DNA from 3 places in the Mesorhizobium sp. P2_C4 genome. Region 1 is predicted to be linked to each of the others. Evidence: predicted binding sites of a transcription regulator. Region 1 holds the regulator's gene; each other region holds the start of a gene.

Region 1 (5,273 bases):
ATGATCAGCGCGTTGGCGCCCTGCGAAATCAGGCTCTCGACATCGGTAAGCTGCTTGCCGGGATTGGACTGCGCGTCGGCGGAGATGTACTTGTCGCCGGCGGCCTCGATCGCCGTCTTCATCGCCGCTTCATCGGTCTTCCAACGCTCTTCCTGGAAATTCGACCACGAAACGCCAATCACCTTGTCCTTCGCCTGTGCGACCGACGCCAACGTCAACGACATGGCGACACCCGCCAGCATGGCGACTGCAAATTTCTTCATGATATCCTCCCTAAATCGCGCGCAGCGCGACAAACTGGCCCGAAGGCCGGCACAAAGGCTCTATTTTTTCGAGCCTCGAAAAAATACTGATCCAACGCCGGAGCGCTGTCAACATCGATTCTGATTGATTTTGATGTGTCGCTGACTTTTTTTCGAGGCTCGCAATAAATAATGACAGCGCTGCCGGCTTCTGCCAATATTTGGCTGGTGTCACCGACTGCCTTCAATATCATGAGAGGCCGCGAGGACGACCGGGAGGAAAGCAGAAAGATGTCGGTTGGTATCCGCCACGACGATTTGCGCCGCCGCAACCGGGCGATGGTGCTCTCGGCCGTGCGCCGCGCCGGCCAGCCGTCGCGGACCGAGATCGCGGCGACCACCGGCCTCAGCCATTCGACCATATCGGCGATCTCGTCCGACCTGATCGCGGAAGGCATCCTGGCCGAGAGCAAGGCCAGCGAACCGGTCTCGCTGAAACGTGGACGGCCGCAAGTCGGTCTTGGGCTCAATCCGGAAGCCGCCGCGGTGATGACCGTGGTGCTGTCGCTGAATTTCCTCTCCGTCGCCGTCATCGACTATGCCGGCCAGGTGGTTGCCGAGGAACAGCGCCGGCTGGACACGCTGACCATGCCGCGCGACGAGCTGATCGGCGAATGCACGGCAATCGTGCGGCGCCGGCTCGAGGATCCCGACCTCGACACCCACAGCGTCGCCCGCATCGCCATGGGCATCCAGGGCATCACCGATTCGCACGCCCGCGCCATGCTGTGGTCGCCGATCACGCCGCTGACCGACATCGCTTTTGCCGACATACTGGAAGCGGAATTCGGCATTCCCGCCACCATGGAAAACGACTGCAACATGATGGCGGTGGCGCTGCAGTGGCGCGATCCGGTCCGCTACCGCGACGATTTCATCGCCATCCTGCTGTCGCACGGCATCGGCATGGGACTGGTGCTGAAGGGCGAGCTGTTCACCGGCACCCATTCCTCGGGCGGCGAATTCGGCCACATGATCCATCGGCCGGGCGGCGCGCTGTGCCGCTGCGGGCGGCGTGGCTGCGTCGAGGCCTATGCCGGCAACTACGCCATCTGGCGCAACGCCAGGCAACTGGGCGAGGACGCCGAGCCGGTCGCTGATGTCAGCGACGCCGACATGCGGGCGCTCGCCACCGCGGCACGCGAGAAGGACGGGCCGGAGCGCGAGGCCTACCGCAAGGCCGGCGAAGCCCTCGGCTTCGGCCTCGGCAGCCTGTTTGCGCTGATCGATCCGGCACCCGTCGCCATGGTCGGCGTCAGCGCCGCCGCCTTCGACCTGATAGAACCGGCATTGCGCGAGGCCATCGCCCAGACCGCCGGCGGCCAGCATTCGAAATCGATCTCCTTCGACACCGAGCCGAACGAATTGCCGCTGATCCGCGAAGGCTGCGCGATGCGGGCACTGAGCTTCGTCGACCAGGAGATTTTCGCGCCGGGCGGGCAGACGCGAGCTGGCACCATCGGGAAAGACGTGGCCTGAAATCGAAATATCAGATCGCAACCGGGGATGGGTTGAGATTCAGGTTGGTCCGGGGGCCATTCCACAGTGACCCGCGCGAACGTTTCTTAGCAAATGATTATCCGCATCCTTGGGCTTTTTACAATCCGATAGACGAAGAGCAATGCAATGCTAGATTGCATGCCACCATAGCCGTATCAAAGAACGTGGCAGGATGTTCAATCGCATGATGGCGGCATATCGGTTGGCTGCAGCAACCAGCCCCCTCCTCAAAAGCCGGACCAGATATCTGCCGGCGCTTTTCTCGATTTCCGTGTGGCTATTGCTTGGCAGCACCGCCGCCGCCCAACACCCTGGTCCAGGCTGCCCGGTTGGCCAATTGATAGATGCCAGAGAAGCATGGGGGAAATTCACCTCCAATGATGAGGCGACGGAATTTGCCAGACGTAAGTTCCTGGCCCTTGGCGCGGAAGAGTTCACAAAATGGCTATCGTGCCAGAGTTTTGATGTGCGCGTTAGTCCAGGCCGCGGAACGACCACGAATATTCAAGCAAGCTTTATGCCACTCAGGAAAGACGAAGGTCTTTGGGTGCCCAGTGGAGTTTACTACTGGCTTTTTCCTCCAGGCCGTCACTCCATAGAAGCGCATATCGAAAAGGGACGATTGATAGACATTTTTGCTATCGCCGAGAGCGAATAGAGAGAACAAACGATCCGACGATCCTCAAGTTGCACCTCTCAGTCACTCAGATATCGGTCGCATTTTTTGGTCATTCAACATCAAGCCGGACGAATGGGCTGACCACTTCAACGACACTGGATATGCTTCCGTCGAAACTGAAGGGCTTCAGTCTTCCCGAATAGCGTAACCAGCGCCGCGGATGGTGCGGATGACGTCGGGCATGCGGCCATTGTTGACCGCCTTGCGCAGCCGCCCGACATGCACGTCCACCGTACGTTCGTCGATGTAGATCGTCTCGCCCCAGACATTGTCGAGCAGCTGGCTGCGCGAGAACACCCGGCCGGGATGACGCATCATGAATTCGAGCAGCCGGAATTCGGTCGGCCCGAGCCGGATTTCGCTCTTCTTGCGATAGACGCGGTGCGATTCGCGATCGAGCACGATGTCGCCGACCTTGAGCACGCTGGACAGCACTTCCGGTTTGGCGCGGCGCAGCAGCGCCTTCACCCTGGCCATGAACTCTGGCGTCGAAAACGGCTTGACCAGATAATCGTCGGCGCCGGTCGACAGGCCGCGCACGCGGTCGCTCTCCTCGCCGCGCGCGGTCAGCATGATGATCGGCAGCCGCTCTGTTTCGGGCCGCATCCTGAGGCGCCGGCACAGCTCGATGCCGGAAACCGCCGGCACCATCCAGTCCAGCACCAGAAGATCGGGCACGTTTTCCTGCAGCCTAATCTCGGCCTCGTCGCCGCGCGTCACCACCTCGACCTGGTAACCTTCGGATTCGAGATTGTAGCGGAGGAGCACGCCTAGCGGCTCCTCGTCCTCCACCACCATGATGCGTGGCGCGATCATCGACTGGTCACCTTTGTCGTCATGCCGCCGGCGCGGACATCGCCGTCTCGTCCTGCTTTGGACGATTGGCGGGCAATTGCGAGCCGGTCAAAACATAGTACGCATTTTCGGCGATGTTGGTCACGTGGTCGCCGATGCGTTCGAGGTTCTTGGCGCAGAACAACAGATGCGTGCACGCGGTGATGTTGCGCGGGTCTTCCATCATGTAGGTCAACAGCTCGCGAAACACCGAGGTGTATTTGACGTCGATGCGCTCGTCGTCGTTTCTGAGCTTGGCGAGCGCTGCCGCATCGGCGGCGGCATATTCCTCGACCACCCCTTGCACCTGGATGAGCACCAGCTGAGCCATCGCATCGATGGAATGCGACAGGTCACGCGGCGTGACGCTGAGGCCGACGGTGCCGACGCGCTTGGCGATGTTCTTGGCGAGGTCGCCGATGCGCTCAAGGTCGCCGGCCATGCGGATCGAGCCGACCACTGCACGCAGATCGTTGGCCATCGGCTGGCGCTTGGCGATCAGCGTGATGGCGCGGTCGTCCAGCTCACGCTGGCGCGCATCCATGATGGCGTCGTCGGAGACGACGCGCTGTGCCAGGGCATTGTCCGAAGTGAGCAGCGCCTTGGTCGAGCCGCTGACCATCGAGCCGGCGAGATCGCCCATGTCGCGGATCAGCTTGCTGATCTGTCCCAGCTCTTCATCGAAAGATGCGACGGTATGTTCACCCATGATCCTAGTCCTCGTGCCTGAAACTTCGCTGTCGGAACCGCTCAGCCGAACCGGCCGGTGATATAGTCCTGGGTGCGCTTGTCGTCGGGGTTGGTGAACATCTTGTCGGTTGCGCCCTCCTCGACGAGATAGCCGAGATGGAACATCGCCGTGCGCTGCGACACGCGCGCCGCCTGCTGCATCGAATGGGTGACGATGACGATCGTGTAGTTCTGGCGCAGCTCGTCGATCAATTCCTCGACACGTGCGGTGGCGATCGGATCGAGCGCCGAACAGGGCTCGTCCATCAGGATCACCTCGGGCGACACGGCAATGGCGCGCGCGATGCACAGACGCTGCTGCTGGCCGCCGGAGAGGCCGGTGCCGGGTTCCTGCAGACGGTCCTTGACCTCGTTCCAGATCGCCGCCTTCTTCAGGCTCGACTCGACGATCTGATCCATGTCGGCCTTGCGCTTGGCCAGTCCGTGGATGCGCGGGCCATAGGCGACGTTCTCGTAGATCGACTTCGGGAACGGATTGGGCTTCTGGAACACCATGCCGACGCGCGCCCTCAGTTCGACGACGTCGATGCTCTTGTCGTAGATATCTTCTTCATCCAGCGTGATCTTGCCGGTCACCCGCGCCGAATCGATGGTGTCGTTCATGCGGTTGAGGCAGCGCAGGAAGGTGGATTTGCCGCAGCCCGAGGGGCCGATCAGTGCCGTCACCTGGTTGAGGCGAACGTCGAGATTGACGTCGAACAACGCCTGCTTCTCGCCGTAGAACACGCCGACCTTGTCGCCGCGCATTTTGATCACTTCGTTCGACTTGGCGTTCATTTTATCGCCCACAGCGTTTTCAAGGGACTGTTCGGTCATGATGTTCATACCAAAATGCCTTTTTTCTACCAGCGCCGCTCGAACCGACGCCGAAGCACGATCGCGGTGATGTTCATGGCCATGAGAAAGACCAGCAGGATGATAATGGCGCCGGACATGCGCTCGACGAAGGCGCGTTCAGCCTCGTTCGCCCACAGGTAGATCTGCACCGGCAGCGCCGTCGACGGATCGAAAGGTGTCTTCGGATAGTCGGCGACGAAGGCGACCATGCCGATCAAAAGCAGCGGCGCGGTTTCGCCGAGCGCGCGCGCCAGGCCGATGATGGTCCCGGTGAGAATGCCGGGGGCGGCAAGCGGCAGGATATGCTGGAACACCATCTGCATCTTGGAAGCGCCGAGACCAAGTGCTGCCGCGCGGATCGAGGGCGGCAC
Region 2 (5,273 bases), on a different contig from region 1:
CGATCGGATTCCAGCGCACCTTGGGCCGCGGCGCATAGTGGCCTTCGAGATGGTCGGTGTGCAGTTCGACCAGGCCGGGGATGATGTAGTCGCCGCCCATATCCTCGCCGGTTCGCCCAGCGCCGGCCTCGATGCCGGCGATGAAACCGTCGCGCAGCACGATCGAGCCTTCGACGATCTCGTCGGCAAGGACGATGCGGGCATTGTTCAGAACGGTTTCGGCGGTCATTGCAGGCAGTCCTTGCTAGTTCAGCGTCAGGCAGTTTTTCTGGCGGCGCGGCGCCCGAGCGCGTGATGGGAAAGCACCATGAACGGAGCGCCGGGTTCGGTTTCGACAAACAGCGTCAGCGCGTCGACCACTACCGGCTGTTGCAGCACCTGCGCAAACAGGCTGTCGATTGCTGCACGCAAACGGGGGCTTTCCTGTGACCCGGCGCGGCCGGACAGCGTCATGTGGAAGCGAAAGGTCTCGAAGACGTAGGGGTAGCCCCACTGGCAGAGATTGCGGAACTCGGCCGGCTTCAGCGAATCGGGGCTGCGGCGTTCGATTTCCGCTTCGGTCAACGGCGCGCGAAAACGGTCGAAGCCAAGCACGACATCGTCGGCGAAGCGGTTGAGCGCCGGCAGCGGTCCTTCCGGCACCAGCGCGAAGAAGCTGTCGATCTGGCTGACGACCAGGCGCGGGATGGTCACCACCGACGTCGCTTCGGCAAAAGCGTCAAGAGCTGCGCGAAGCGAGGCTTCCGTTTCGTTAGGAGTCAGCCGGAAGGGTGCCTTCAGCGTCGCATGAAAACCGTAGCGGCGGGCCGACGCGGTGTGGAAGGCGACTTCCGCCGCAGAAAGGTCGGCAACGGCCTCAACCGGTCTTGTCGCAGCACCAAACGGGTCGCGGCCGAGCCAGTTGGCGGCGATCCGCGCCAGCGGCTCGTCCTGCCTTGGGGTGAAATAGATGGCGTAGCGCATGAGAAAAACCTCGTCAGCCCGCTGCCATAGGTGATTTCCATGACGGATTGACGAAGCTTTGAAGGGTTTTCGATGGCAAATCGACCCAGCCGGTCGTTAGCCGACGATTTTTCCTTGCTGGACCAATGGCTTCAGCGATCAGGCCTTCATCAGCCATTCGTGCTCGGGCGCGTTGTGGAATTTCCACGTCCGCTTCGGCCCGGCCATGACGTTGAGATAATAGAGATCGTAGCCGTGGCAGGCGGCACAGGGATGGTAGCCCTCCGGCACCAGCACGACATCGCCGTCCTCGATCGCCATCGCCTCGTCCAGCGCCCGCGCACCATTCTTGTCGGCATCGGTATAGACGCGCTGGAAGGCAAAGCCCTGCGGCGGGTTGAGGCGGTGGTAGTAGGTTTCCTCGAGATAGGACTCGGCCGGCAGATTGTCCTGGTCGTGCTTGTGCGGCGGGTAGCTCGATGTGTGGCCGCCCGGCGTGATGACCTCGACCACCAGCAGCGAATCGGCCGGCTTGCCCTCCGGCAGGATGTTGGTGACATAGCGCGTGTTGGTACCCTTGCCGCGCACTTCCTGGCCGAGATCGTCGGGCGCGATGACACGGACAGGCAGGCCGCCGCCGAGGCCGGGCGCCGAGCAGACGGCGAGTTCGAGTTCGGTGTCTGCGGTCACCGACCAGTCGGAGCCCGCGGGCACATAAACCGACCACGGCTTGCCTTCGAAAGGCGACATGCGCTCGCCAAGCAGGCCGAGCTCCTTGCCGCCGGCGCTGGCTTTGCCCTTGCCGGTGACGAACACCAGGCAGATTTCCCGGTCGCCCGTTTGCCCGGAGGCGCTCTCGCCGGGCTTCAGCCGATGCAGGTCGAAGCCGACATAGGTCCAGCCGGCGCTTTTCGGCGTGACATGGGCGACGCGGCCATGACCCTTGTTGGCTTTGACGAGCAGTTTCGACATCTGGTCTATTCCTTCGGTTCGGCGTCGGTCGATGCCTTGTCCTCATCGACCGGCTTGTAGAGGTAGAAGAACTGCCAGACGGCGTAGCCGGCGAAACCAAGCGCGAGCACGCCCCAGAATGGCGTGCCGGTGGCAAATTCGATCACCGACCAGGCGAGGCAGACCACGACAATGGCAACGCGCCGCCACAAGGGCCGGAAGAAGGGGTGCTCATAGTCTTTCATCGGGCCAATCCGGGTTTCACCAACTGGGCATCAGATAAGCTGCCCGCCGCCGGGAATCCAGCATTCATGCGTTTGGGAAACCTTGCGTTTCAACCGTGTAGCCAGCGGCGGTCATCACCCGCATCAGTTCCTTGTAACCAACCTGCGCCATCTTCAGCGGGGGGTTCTTCTTCGGATCCTGCTCGGCCTCGACCACGAACCAGCCTTCATAGCCATGGTCCGCCAGCTTCTGCACGATGGCGCCAAAGTCGAGCGAACCGTCGCCCGGCACGGTGAAGGCGCCGAGCGCAACGGCATCGAGGAAGGATTGCTTGCTGCGATCGAGCTTGTCGATCACCGGCATGCGTACATCCTTCACATGGACATGGCTGATGCGCTGGTGATGATTGTCGATGGCGCGCAAAACGTCGCCGCCGGCAAAGGCGAGATGGCCGGCGTCGAGCAGCAGCGGAATGCCTTCGCCGGAATGGCGCATGAAGGCATCGAGCTCCGGCTCGGTCTCAACCACGGCCGCCATATGGTGATGATAGGAAAGCGGCATGCCTTGTTCGGCGCACCATTCGCCGAATTCGGTCAGGCGCCGGCCATAGGCCTTCATCTCGTCACCCGACAGTTTTGGCTTGGTGGCGAGCGGCTTGGAGCGGTCGCCCTGGATGGAGCGGCCAACCTCGCCATAGACGATGCAAGGCGCGTTCACCGCCTTGAACAGGTCGATCATCGGCTGGATGCGATCCTTGTTCTTTGACATGTCCTCATCGACCAGCGTGCCGGAGAACCAGCCACCGCAAAGGGTGACGTCGGCCTCTCGCAGGATCGGCAGCATGATCTTGGGATCGTTGGGGAAACGGCGGCCCATTTCCATGCCGGTGAAGCCGGCCGAACGCGACTGGCGCAAACACTCTTCCAGCGACACGTCATCGCTGAGTTCCGCAAGATCGTCGTTCCACCATGCAATGGGGGACATGCCCAGTTTGGCTTTCAAGTCGTCACTCCAGATTAGAACTGCTTATTACCTGTTGGTGGGCGCTGCCCCTCATCCGCCTGCCGGCACCTTCTCCCCGTCTAGGGACGGGGAGAAGGGAGCTAGCATCAATCGCCGATGGTCTGCATCTGGCGCTTTTCATCATAGGCCTTGCGCGCCGCGTTGACCTGGCTGCGCGCGCTGACCTCGGGTACGGCGACATCCCACCATGTGCCGCCGGCGTCTGTCGAAACCAGCGGATCGGTGTCGATGACCAGCACCGTGGTGCGGGTGTTCTTCTTTGCCTTTTGCAGCGCGTTTTCCAGGCCGGCGATCGACGGCACTTTCTCGGCAATGGCGCCAAGGCTTGCCGCGTGCGCCGCGAAATCGATATCCGGCAGCACCTCGTGGTGCGAGTCCTTCAAGAGATTGTTGAAGTTGGCCCCGCCGGTCGCCATCTGCAGCCGGTTGATGCAGCCATAGCCCCTGTTATCGAGCAGCACGATGGTGAGTTTCTGGCCGAGCATCACCGAGGTTGCGATCTCGGAATTGAGCATCAGATAGGAGCCGTCGCCGATCATGACGACGACGTCCTCATCGGGCTTGGCCATCTTGACGCCCAACCCGCCGGCGATCTCGTAACCCATGGTCGAGAAGCCGTACTCCGCATGATAAGAGCCGGGCGCGCCGGCTTGCCAGAGCTTGTGCAATTCACCAGGCAGGCCGCCGGCGGCATGAAGCAGCGTCACGCCGGAGCCCATGGCGCGCTGCACGGCGCCGATCACCTGCGCATCCGAGGGATAGGCGGCGTTGGTCGACGCCGTCACCTTGCCGGCATCGGCCTGCCAGTCCTTCTTGCCCTTGGCCGCATTGTCGGTCCAGGCGGCAGGCGCCTTCCAGCCTTTCAGCGCGGCACCCAGTTCGGCGAGCCCCTCGGCGGCGTCGGCGACAAGTGGCAGCGCCCGGTGCTTGCCGGCATCGAAAGGCTGGACATTGAGGCCGATGATGGTCTTGCCGGAATTCTTGAACAGCGACCACGAGCCTGTAGTGAAATCCTGCAGCCTGGTGCCGACCGCCAGCACCACGTCGGCTTCCTCGGCCAGACGGTTGGCGGCCGAAGTGCCGGTGACGCCGACGGCCGCCATGTTGAGCGGATGATCGTCCGGCAGCGAGGATTTGCCGCCTTGCGTCTCGCAGACCGGAATGCCGGCGCCCTGCACCAGCTTGGCCAGTTCACCGGAGGCCTGCGAATAAAGGACGCCGCCGCCGGCGATCACCAGCGGCTTTTTCGCGCCCTTGAGTGCCGCCACTGCGGCGGCCAGCTCATGGCGGTCCGGGCGTATACGGCGCTGGTTCCAGACGCGTTCGGCAAAGAAGCTTTCGGGATAGTCATAGGCCTCGGCCTGCACGTCCTGACAAAGCGACAATGTCACCGGGCCGCAATCGGCGGGATCGGTCAGCACTTGCATGGCACGGCTCAGCGCCGGGATGATCTGCTCGGGCCGGGTGATGCGGTCGAAATAGCGCGACACCGGGCGAAAACAGTCATTGACCGTCGCCGTGCCGTCGGAAAAATCCTCGACCTGCTGCAGCACCGGGTCGGGGATGCGGTTGGCGAAGACATCGCCCGGCAAAAACAGGACGGGCAACCTGTTTACATGTGCGAGCGCCGCCGCCGTCACCATGTTGAGCGCGCCGGGACCGATCGAAGAGGTCGCCGCCATGAAGCGGCGGCGGAAATTGGCCTTGCCATAGGCGATCGCCGCATGCGCCATCGCCTGTTCGTTGTGAGCGCGGAAGGTCGGCAATTCGCCGCGCACCTGGTAGAGCGCCTCGCCGATGCCGGCGACATTGCCATGGCCGAAGATCGCCCAGACACCGCCGAAGATCGGCACTTTCGTGCCGTCGATCTCGGTTATCTGCTGGCTGAGAAAGCGGGTCAGCGCCTGCGCCATCGTCAGGCGGATTGTCTTGGTCATGGTGTTTTCCTCCGCAGTCCTATGCCGCGCCTTGTTATGCTGCTTTGCGGCCACGCGCGGCAAGCCACGCCTCGGTCAACTTCTCGAAGCGAGACGCCATGTCGGCCACGGCCTCGTCGTCCGTCATCTTGCCTGCCAGCCATTGTTCGGCGGCGTTGATGAAGATGGTGCGACCGACGGCAAAACCCTTGACGA
Region 3 (5,273 bases), on a different contig from region 1:
TCGCTGCTCGTGCTCTACAAATATTTCGTTCTCAGCGGCCAGGTGGAGCCCGATCCCGAGGTCTGGCGCTATATCTCGGGCTAGATCGTCTCGGCCATTGCTTCTGCAGGATCCTACTTCTTTGTGCAGAGTCTCCACTCTGCTTCTGAAGTGTCCCAGCAATAGCCCTTGGCCTTCAATTGAAATCCGAGGGCATCAAGAATGATGCAAAAGCGATCGCTCGCCGCTTGCGAAATCGGTTGGCCGTCAAGTTCTGCTTGACGGCATGCTGCTCTGACATCTGCGTAGACCGAAGCCACCTTTTCACCGTCAAAATCGCCGCACACTGCGCCGGTGGCAGACGAAAGAATGACGACCGCGCAATAGCACGCGGTTGTTTGCATGCGTGAGACTGCGTGCATTCGCGACATCGGTGAAGCATCGCTCACCGGCATCGCGGACGCAACCTTTCAACCGGGCGGTCGCGTGGCATCGATTTGACGCCGGTCAGATGCCGCTCCGGTCGATAACCAGATCGGCGGGACCGAACCGATCCTTGGCTGTCAACTGCTGGTGCCAGTAGGGATAGAGCAAGGGCGGCCTGCTGACCACGTCGAGGCGGCTGCGCTCGTCCTCGGAAAGCACCAGGCTTGCCGCGGCGATGTTGTCCTTGAAGTGGGCTTCGGTCCTGCCGCCAATCACCAGCGAACTGACTGCCGGACGGCCGAGCAGCCAGGCCAGCGCCACCTGCGCGGCAGACACGCCGCGCGCCTTGCCGATCTCGACCAGCACGTCGACGATCCGCCACAGCCGATCCTCGTCGCGGATCGGCGGCTCCGACCAGCCGCTGAGCTGGCGGGCCGTGGGGCTGTCGCGATTGTACTTGCCAGATAACAATCCGCCGGCGAGCGGGCTCCACACCAGCACGCCGAGCCCTTGGTCGACCGAGATCGGCAGCAGTTCGTATTCGGCTTCGCGCGCCTCCAGCGTGTAGTGGATCTGCTGGGTGACGAAACGCGGCTGGTGATTTCTGTCACTGATGCCCAGCGCCTTCATCACCTGCCAGCCGGAATAGTTGGAGCAGCCGACATAGCGGATCTTGCCCTGCGCAACCAAGGTGTCGAGCGCGGCGATGGTTTCCTCGAGCGGCGTCACACCGTCCCATTCGTGCAGGAAATAGATGTCGATGACATCGGTGCGAAGCCGCTTCAGGCTCTTCTCGCACTCGCGGATCAGATGATAGCGCGACAGGCCTTCGTCGTTTGGCCCCTTGCCGATCCGCATGCGCGCCTTGGAGGCGATCAGCACATCGCCCTTGCGCTTGCCGCCGAGCGCCTCGCCGATGATCTCCTCGGAAATGCCGTTCGAATAGACATTGGCGGTGTCGATGAGATTGATGCCGGCATCGATGCAGCTGTCGATAATACGCCTCGCTTCCGAGAGATCGGAATTGCCGACGGCGGCGAACGGCCCGGCGCCGCCGAAGGTCATGGTGCCGAGCGTCAGCGTCGAAACTTTCAGGCCGGAACGGCCAAGCGTGCGGTATTCCATGTCAAATCCTCGCAATTTCGGTGGGGAGGGCAGGGCAGCCCGAGGGGTTCGGCATTTGTAGGACAATTCGAGCGGCTTGTCGCCATGCCACGGCGGCGGATCGACCATGCCTCGCGGATTTGCGGCGTCCGGTGGCTGCAATAAAACCGTCATTGCCGGCCTATATCAAGTCGGCTCAGGGTTTCACTTCAGCCGGCAAGCGGAGCAGCGCAAATGACCGAGTTAAAACAGAATTCTCCGGCCAGGGATTGGCTTGAAGCGGAGCTGGCCGACACGCTCGACGAAGACTACGAGCTGGAAATGTCGGAACCGGCGCTGTCGATGGAGATCGCCAAGATCTACAAGAACGCGCATCCGCCATCGATCGATCGCATGCAGTATTTTCGCGACCTCATCACCTTGCAGTCCGAGTTGATCAAGCTGCAGTCCTGGGTCGCCTATCACCAGAAGAAGCTGGTGGTCATTTTCGAGGGCCGCGACTCCGCCGGCAAGGGCGGCGTCATCAAGCGCATCACCCAGCGGCTCAATCCGCGCATCTGCCGCGTCGTCGCACTGCCGGCGCCGACCGAGCGCGAGAAGTCGCAATGGTATTTCCAGCGCTACGTGCCGCATCTGCCGGCCGGTGGCGAGATCGTCCTGTTCGACCGCTCCTGGTACAACCGCTCCGGCGTCGAGCGGGTGATGGGCTTTGCCGAACCCGATCAGGTCGAGGAATTCTTCCGCGACGTGCCGGAATTCGAGCGCATGCTGGTCCGCTCCGGCGTCACGGTTGTCAAATACTGGTTCTCCATCACCGACGAGGAGCAGCAGATGCGCTTCCTGATGCGCATCCACGATCCGATGAAGCAGTGGAAGCTGTCGCCGATGGACCTTCAGTCGCGCGTGCGCTGGGAGCAGTACACCAAGGCCAAGGAAGAGACCTTCGCGCGCACCAACATTCCTGAGGCGCCGTGGTACATCGTCGAGGGCAACGACAAGAAACGGGCGCGGCTGAACTGCATCGATCATCTGCTCAAGCAGATGCCCTATGAGGAGGTGCCGCATGAGGAGATCACGCTGCCCGAGCGCGTCTTCAACCCCGAATATGAGCGCCAGACCCTGCCGCGCGAACTTTACGTGCCGGAGAAGTATTGAGCGTCTGCGCTGAAGACATGAGGGGACGGCATTCTTTCGCGCCCCCCTCTGTCCTGCCGGACATCTCCCCCACTTGGGGGGGAGATCAGACGACACGTTGGTCTTCGCCAATCACCGACGTTGCAGGAATAGCGCCTTCCACGAAGCTGCCAATCTCCCCCCTCGTGGGGGAGATGTCCGGCAGGACAGAGGGGGGCGCGACGGATCGCTGCTTTCCCGACTGTGATGAGGCCTACCCCCGCTTGATCGTAACATGCGTGGCAAGCGCCGTCGCCACCTGCTCGGTGCACTGATAGCCGAGCTCAAGCATATCCAGGCCGGCAAACAGGTTCTCACCCTTGCCCAGCAGCATCGGCGACACCGCCAGATGCAACTCGTCGATAAGCTTCTCCTGCAGATATTGCCGGATGGTGGAGACGCCGCCGCCGACGCGGACATCCTTGCCACCGGCCGCGGCTTTCGCCTGGTCGAGCGCATCATGGATGCCGCCGGTGACGAAGTGGAAAATGGTGCCGCCTTCCATTTCGATCGGATCACGCTTGTAGTGGGTCAGCACGAAGACCGGCACATGATAGGGCGGATTGGTGCCCCACCAGCCTTTCCAATTGTCGTCCGGCCATTCCCCGCGGATCGGTCCGAACATGTTGCGGCCGAGGATCCAGGCGCCGACATTGTCGAAGCTGCGGACCGTGAAGCGGTCGTCCACATCGGTGGTGCCGCCATCCTTGCCGACCATTTCGTGGAAGGTGCGGGTGCCGATCATCCATTTGTGCAGCTCTTCGCCACCAACGCCGAGCGGGTTTTGCAGGGTCTGGTCAGGACCGGCGCCGAAACCGTCGAGCGACAGGGTGAATGCATTGACGCGCAGCTTGGACATGAAGGGTTCTCCTCGATAACTGGTTGTATTTTGCAATCAGTTAGCCAATCTGCTTGCATTTGGCAAGTAGATTTTCGAAGGGTAGACCAAAGTCTGCGGAATCCGTGAGTTTGACGGCCTAGGCCGCGGCACGCTTCGGCATCACCGCAAAGGGGCTCAGGCCAAGCCAGATCTGCATTTTGGCGGCGATATCGAGGTCGCCGGTCAAGCTGATCTTGTCGCGTTCCTTGTGCACGGTCGTCAGCCCCATCCAGATCGACGTCATGGTGCACAGGTCCGTCGACACGTAGAGATCGACGTCAAATCCCGGATCGTACCAGCAGAGATCGACATCGCCCTGCTTCTCGACGATCAGCCACCAGGACCGCTTTGTCGCCGGCAGGTCATGGTACAGGAACTGTATCACGGTGCGTCCGTCCGGCAGCGGACTGGGGTTCAGATTGCGGCGCATGTCCCACATCAGCAGCGATGGATCGAGGTTTTTCAGCGACAGCCTGGCCTCCACCCATTTCTGCCCCCAGAAGCCCATCGCTTCGACCACTGGGCGCAAATCCCTGCCGGCTTCGGTCAGCCGGTATTCGAACACGCCCTTCTCGGATTTGACCTCCGTGCGCTCGACGATGCCGCCGGCTTCGAGGTCCTTCAGCCGTTGCGACAGAAGGGTTGGCGACATTTTCGGCACACCGCGGCGCAGGTCGTTGAAGCGGGTCGATCCCGCCACCAGTTCGCGCAGCAGCACCATGGTCCAGCGAGTGCAGAGCAGTTCGGCGGCCATGGAGAGCGGGCAGAATTGTTTGTATCCGGCCTGTGTCATGTGGTGGTCTCCAACAAAAGATGGCCGACCTTACCCAGAAACCGATCGTCGGGCCAGTACAGAACCTGTACTGGGCCCCCTGGTACAGTTCGGTGACTGGAGGGATGCGCCATCGCCGTGGGAAGCAGCGGTCACGTCACCGGGCAGTCCGGTGCCGATCAATGAGGAGCAGACAATGACCGCTTATGTGATCGCAGACATCAAGGTGAAGGACGACAAATGGGTGCCGGCATATGCCGCTTCGGTGCACGATCTCGTGCACAAGCATGGCGGCAGATATCTGGCGCGCAGCGGCAATGTGAAGACGCTTGAGGGCAAGCCGCTGGACACCAGCCTCATCGCCATCATGGCGTTTCCGTCGGCTCAGGCCGCCGAGGCCTTCACCACCGATCCGCGGTACGCGCCGTTCGTGGCGGCGCGTCAGGCCGGCAGCGACAGCCGCTTCCAGATGATCGACAACACCGATCTCGCAGGAACGATTCCCTACCTGCCCAAGGCGTAAGGAACAGCCGGAACCCGGCGTTTCCGGGTTCCGGCCATCTCTTCAGCGTCTCTGTCCCAGTGGGGCAAAACTATTCCATCGACAAGATGAGATTGCGCACGGCCGGATAGATTTCGCGCTCCCAGCGCTTGCCGTTGAAGACGCCGTAGTGGCCGACATTGGCCTGCAGATGATGGCGCTTCAGATGCGGGCGCAGCGACCGGCACAATTCATGCGCGGCCGAGGTCTGGCCAAGCGCGCAGATGTCGTCACGCCCGCCCTCGACGGTCAGCAGCGCCGTGTTGCGGATCGCGCCCGGGTCGACCGGGCTGCCACGGTACGTGAACGTGCCGGTGGCGAGCTCCGCCTTCTGGAACACCCGGTCGATGGTTTCGAGATAGAACTCTTCGGTCAGGTCGAGCACCGCCAGATACTCG

What was found. Region 1 encodes PhoB, which activates phosphate uptake and scavenging genes when phosphate is short. Its sites were predicted from a motif close to TGTCATNNANCTGTCAT; they were not measured.
Region 2: a site for PhoB is predicted at 1,003-1,019, ahead of AC1DX6_RS02400 (DUF1045 domain-containing protein). Genes of this name have one in related genera too.
Region 3: a site for PhoB is predicted at 1,667-1,683, ahead of ppk2 (polyphosphate kinase 2). Genes of this name have one in related genera too.

Annotation. Positions count from the first base shown of each region.
Region 1 is NZ_JBFUDT010000007.1:114,071-119,343, reverse strand. Features, by position in the region: gene xylF (D-xylose ABC transporter substrate-binding protein) at 1-263, opposite strand, end outside; gene AC1DX6_RS24120 (ROK family protein) at 534-1,781, shown strand; gene AC1DX6_RS24115 (hypothetical protein) at 1,987-2,460, shown strand; gene phoB (phosphate regulon transcriptional regulator PhoB) at 2,608-3,297, opposite strand; gene phoU (phosphate signaling complex protein PhoU) at 3,317-4,024, opposite strand; gene pstB (phosphate ABC transporter ATP-binding protein PstB) at 4,066-4,890, opposite strand; gene pstA (phosphate ABC transporter permease PstA) at 4,908-5,273, opposite strand, start outside.
Region 2 is NZ_JBFUDT010000001.1:465,298-470,570, reverse strand. Features, by position in the region: gene AC1DX6_RS02405 (alpha-D-ribose 1-methylphosphonate 5-triphosphate diphosphatase) at 1-229, opposite strand, end outside; gene AC1DX6_RS02400 (DUF1045 domain-containing protein) at 256-963, opposite strand; gene iolB (5-deoxy-glucuronate isomerase) at 1,102-1,914, opposite strand; gene AC1DX6_RS02390 (DUF3329 domain-containing protein) at 1,920-2,138, opposite strand; gene iolE (myo-inosose-2 dehydratase) at 2,203-3,120, opposite strand; gene iolD (3D-(3,5/4)-trihydroxycyclohexane-1,2-dione acylhydrolase (decyclizing)) at 3,228-5,078, opposite strand; gene AC1DX6_RS02375 (bifunctional 5-dehydro-2-deoxygluconokinase/5-dehydro-2-deoxyphosphogluconate aldolase) at 5,113-5,273, opposite strand, start outside.
Region 3 is NZ_JBFUDT010000006.1:36,370-41,642, forward strand. Features, by position in the region: gene AC1DX6_RS22030 (glycosyl transferase family 90) at 1-84, shown strand, start outside; gene AC1DX6_RS22035 (hypothetical protein) at 114-383, opposite strand; gene AC1DX6_RS22040 (aldo/keto reductase) at 487-1,530, opposite strand; gene ppk2 (polyphosphate kinase 2) at 1,744-2,664, shown strand; gene AC1DX6_RS22050 (dihydrofolate reductase family protein) at 2,897-3,541, opposite strand; gene AC1DX6_RS22055 (winged helix-turn-helix transcriptional regulator) at 3,660-4,355, opposite strand; gene AC1DX6_RS22060 (DUF1330 domain-containing protein) at 4,531-4,857, shown strand; gene AC1DX6_RS22065 (polyhydroxyalkanoate depolymerase) at 4,928-5,273, opposite strand, start outside.